Regions from separate parts of the Erwinia sp. HDF1-3R genome, predicted to be linked through region 1. Evidence: riboswitches for the same ligand, from Rfam matches in the RefSeq annotation. Region 1 holds a riboswitch; the other holds the start of a gene.

Region 1 (2,201 bases):
GACCTGATACTGATCAACGCACCAGGCGCTGACGATAACCATCGCTGCACCCAGCTGATGCTGGAGCGCCGTAAGGCTGGCTTTATCAAGCTTGCGGCCGTACAGAAGCCAGCCGGTGCGGCCAGCGCGGTAATCCAGCGGCATGACTTCATCACCGCTAAGAGAGAGAGGTAACCCCGGCCAGAGAGAGACATCGGAAGGCAGGTCGCACCAGGTCAGACTATTTGGCATTACAGCTCCTGTAGGGACATATTAACCACGCAAGAGGCTACCCTGTCAGCCCCGGTTCTGGCAACATAAAGCGAAGAGGCGGACGGCGTTCGTTGAAAAAATATGAAGGGTGAAGATGGCAAAGGCCAGATTAAAATTCCGACTACACCGTACGGCGATCGTGCTGATCTGCCTCACTCTGCTGGTGATGCTGATGCAGGGTGCCTCATGGTTCAGTCTGGGTCATCAGATGGCCCGTTCAGCGCAGGTCGAGGAGCTGGCCCGAACGCTGACGCGACAGGTTGCCTGGAGCCTGACGCCGCTGATGGAAAACAGCGATGATAACCGGCAGAAAATTACCGAGGCCATTGCGCTGCTGACTACGGACAGCCGCATTCTTGATGCCTCGGTCTACGACGACAACGGTGCGCTGCTGGCTCACAGCGGGGAAACCATTAACGTGCGCGATCGGCTGGCGCTGGATGGCCATCGCGCGGGCAGCTACTTCAATCATCAGATCGTGCAGCCGCTGGATACCCCCGATGGTCCGCGCGGCTTCCTGCGCGTCACGCTGGACACTCATGTGCTGGTCACCGAATCCCGTCAGGTGGATAACACCACCAATATTCTGCGTCTGATGATGCTGCTGGCGCTGGCTATCGGCATTATTCTCAGCCGGACGCTGCTGCGCACCCGCCGCACCCGCTGGCAGCAGTCGCCCTTTCTGCTTACCGCCAACCATCCGGTAAGAGAGGATGATGAGGATGAGAGCAGCGAAAGCCCATCGTCACCAGAGAACCTAAAATAGCGGAAATGGGGCCTGCACGGAGCCGTTAACCGACAGGTTCCCCCGCGTTACTGTCCTTGTTACGGCGTTGTAATCAAAAATAAAATATCGTATAACAGTCTGCTCCGAGGGGTGTCCAGTAATGGGCTGAGATGGCGTAAGCCGAACCCTTTGAACCTGATCTGGGTCATGCCAGCGAAGGGACGGGTTGGCACTGATCAATTGCCTGTTCACACTTCTGCGTGTCCGGATCTCCACCTATTTTCGGAGGTTCAGTGTCTCATCTACCCATCCCTGATTTCAGCCAGGGCCTGTATGGTCGTCTTCGCCAGCATGCGGGCGCAGAGTGGCAGCACTATGTTAATCACCCCTTCCTGCAACAGCTGGCTTCCGGCACGCTTCCCCATGCCGCTTTCCGCCGTTATCTGACGCAGGATTATCTGTTTCTCATCCACTATGGCCTGCTGGTCAGCAAACTGCGCACCCTGCCAGAGATGCGCGCGGCGTCCACGTCTCTCAATATCCTGTGGCAAATGGGGCTGAACGCGGCGTCAGAAACGTGAGCGGCGCACGACCACCGGGCATTGCCTGTCGCAATCTTGGCCTTAGCTTTGGCCAGCGCACCATTTTCCAACATCTCAGCGTTGATATCGCGCCAGGCAGCTTTGTGGCGCTGCTCGGTGCCAGCGGCAGCGGCAAGACCAGCCTGCTGAAAATCATCGCTGGCCTCGCGGCTCCCGACGCAGGTACGGTCAGCGGCAGCGATGGGCTCCCCCTGGCGGGCCGTATCGCCTGGATGGGCCAGAGAGATCTGCTCTATCCCTGGCTGACGGTGATGGATAACATCATGCTGGGCGCTCGTCTGCGGGGAGAAAAAGGCGATCGGGAATGGGCCACCCATCTGCTGGAGCGGGTCGGATTAAGCGGTCATGGGAAAATGCTGCCTGCGGCACTCTCCGGTGGGATGCGCCAGCGCGCCGCCATTGCGCGCACGCTGTATGAGCGTCGCCCGGTCGTGCTGATGGATGAACCCTTCTCCGCGCTGGATACGCTCACGCGGGCCAAAATCCAGACGCTGGCCGCCGAGCTGCTGGTGGATAATACCGTGCTGTTGATCACCCACGATCCCATGGAAGCCTGCCGCCTCAGCCATCGCCTGCTGGTGCTGGCGGGTTCCCCCGCCCACATTGATGACAGTCACACC
Region 2 (2,201 bases), 540 kb from region 1:
CGTTGACCTTCTCCAGCGCCTGATAGATGGGCACGGTGCCGATGGGTACCGGGCTGTTACGCAGGATCCACTCGCGCGTTTCGTGAATATTACGACCGGTGGAGAGATCCATGACCGTGTCGGCTCCCCAGCGCGCTGACCAGACCAGCTTCTCGACCTCTTCCTCAATGGAGGAGCTGACCGCTGAGTTGCCGATATTGGCGTTAATTTTGACCAGGAAATTGCGGCCGATAATCATTGGCTCGGATTCAGGATGATTGATGTTGGCAGGAATGATGGCGCGCCCGGCGGCGACCTCCTGCCGCACAAATTCCGGCGTGATGTCCTGCGGCAGATGCGCACCGAAGCTGTTGCCCGGATGCTGCTGGCGAAGCACCTCACCGCGAATGCGCTCGCGACCCATATTCTCTCGCAGCGCAATAAACTCCATCTCCGGCGTGATCCTGCCCTGTCGGGCATAGTGCAGCTGGGTGACGCAGTGGCCGGGCATCGCCCGTCGGGGGAGGGGACGGTGTTCGAAGCGCAGGTGATCCAGCCCTTCATCGGCGAGACGCTGCTGCGTGTAGGCTGAGCTGAGCGTCTCAATCGTTTGCGTGTCGGCGCGTTCACCAATCCAGCCCTCGCGTAACCGGGGCAGGCCCGCATGAACATCAATGCTGGCCTCTGGATCGCCATAGGGGCCGGCAGTGTCATAAACCGGCACGGGCTCATTATCTTCATATCGGGGGGCGTCTTTGCTGCCGCCGACTCGGGTTTGACTGAGCTGGATTTCACGCAGGGGAACGCGAATATCGGGACGTGATCCCTCAAGCCAGATGCGCGTTGAGTGAGGAAAGGCGGTGCCCTGGAGGGAGTCGATAAACTGTTGAGCCTGCGCGCGCTGTTCGCGGCGGGTGGTTTTCTTTTCAAGGTCAGACATAGCATGTTCCTGATAAATCGGGAAAAGATGCTTGTCCGGAGTTCGGAGGAGTAAGCGCAAAGTGTGGGTAAACAGCAGCACACCCTGACTGAAAAGTTACTCTTGTTCCCTACGCAGGTATTAACCTGGTCAGGTTCCGCGGATCCCGAATTAACGGTCTCAGCCCCTAAGGGCACTCCGACAAGAAGAATTCTGGTCTCCCGGAGGGAGAACCAGAACGGCGGTAACGGCGGCGGCCGCGCGTTACGCCATTGCCCCCTCAGCATAGGGGGCCTTTTTTGAAACTACAAGGATTTTACAAACGGATAACGTTTCAGGCGGGACGGGCCAGGGCAGAATCGTTAGCGGCCGGTGGGGTATCCGCCTGCTTGTCCAGCGCCAGCTGTATAAACTTATCTTCCAGCGTGAAGCGGGCTTCCAGCGCTTCGCCCACTTCAGAAAGCGCGTTCTGGAACTCAAGATAGTTATCGTGATCGATAGCCGTTTCCAGATGAGTATCATAAACCTGCATAATCTCAGCCGTGTTCGCCTGAAGCGCCGGATAGATCAGCGCGGCCTTAGCCAGCTGCTCGCTGCCTTTCATCTCTTCGATAAAGCGCTCGTACACCGTAAAGTGACCAGTGGAGAGATAATCGACCAGACGCTGACAAAAGGTATCCAGTGCGTTTTCATCGAGCGGAGTATGGGATTCCTTGTTAGGCTTAATGCCAACCATTTGATAATAGGCAACCAGTAACTGCTTGCGGGATTGCAGACAAAAGTCCACCAGGCCACTACACCCGGCAACGCGTGCGGTCAGGACTTCTAGTTGGTTGAGCATGTGTGACTCCGAAAGTGATATTTTAAGTGCCCGATCCCAATCCCGTTACGCAGAAAGCCGATTTAGCTGAGGATGTGCAATTTATGGAAGTTGAGATTTCAAGCGTAGACGCTGGCTGGTGGGTTGTCAGTCACGAACATAAACTATGGCTGCCGAAAGGTCAATTGCCGCAGGGAAGTGCGCAGGAATTAGGCCTGGTTGGGTCAAAAGCTATGCGGATCGGTGAATGGCAGGGCGAGCCGGTGTGGCTGATACGCGATAGCCGTCCGAATGAGATGGGCACTCTGCGACAGATCCTCGACGGCGATGTCGGCCTGTTCCAGCTGGCGGGGCGCGGGATCCAGCTGGCTGAGTTCTACCGCTCTCATAAGTGGTGCGGCTACTGCGGGCATGAAATGCACTCAAGCAAAACCGAGTGGGCCAGCCTGTGCGGTCACTGCCGGCAGCGATACTATCCGCAGA

The links. A riboswitch is a leader RNA that binds a small molecule or an ion and turns the genes downstream of it on or off. The one in region 1 is predicted to bind thiamine pyrophosphate.
Region 2: linked by a shared signal. The riboswitch ahead of thiC (phosphomethylpyrimidine synthase ThiC) and the one ahead of AAGR22_RS03910 (hypothetical protein) in region 1 are both predicted to bind thiamine pyrophosphate.

What each region holds. Positions count from the first base shown of each region.
Region 1 is NZ_CP155071.1:848,009-850,209, reverse strand. It holds gene serB (phosphoserine phosphatase) at 1-231, opposite strand, end outside; gene AAGR22_RS03915 (YtjB family periplasmic protein) at 347-1,018, shown strand; TPP riboswitch at 1,116-1,218, shown strand; partial or broken gene AAGR22_RS03910 (hypothetical protein) at 1,273-1,539, shown strand; gene AAGR22_RS03905 (ABC transporter ATP-binding protein) at 1,557-2,201, shown strand, end outside.
Region 2 is NZ_CP155071.1:308,000-310,200, forward strand. It holds partial or broken gene thiC (phosphomethylpyrimidine synthase ThiC) at 1-919, opposite strand, end outside; TPP riboswitch at 1,009-1,109, opposite strand; gene rsd (sigma D regulator) at 1,233-1,739, opposite strand; gene nudC (NAD(+) diphosphatase) at 1,823-2,201, shown strand, end outside.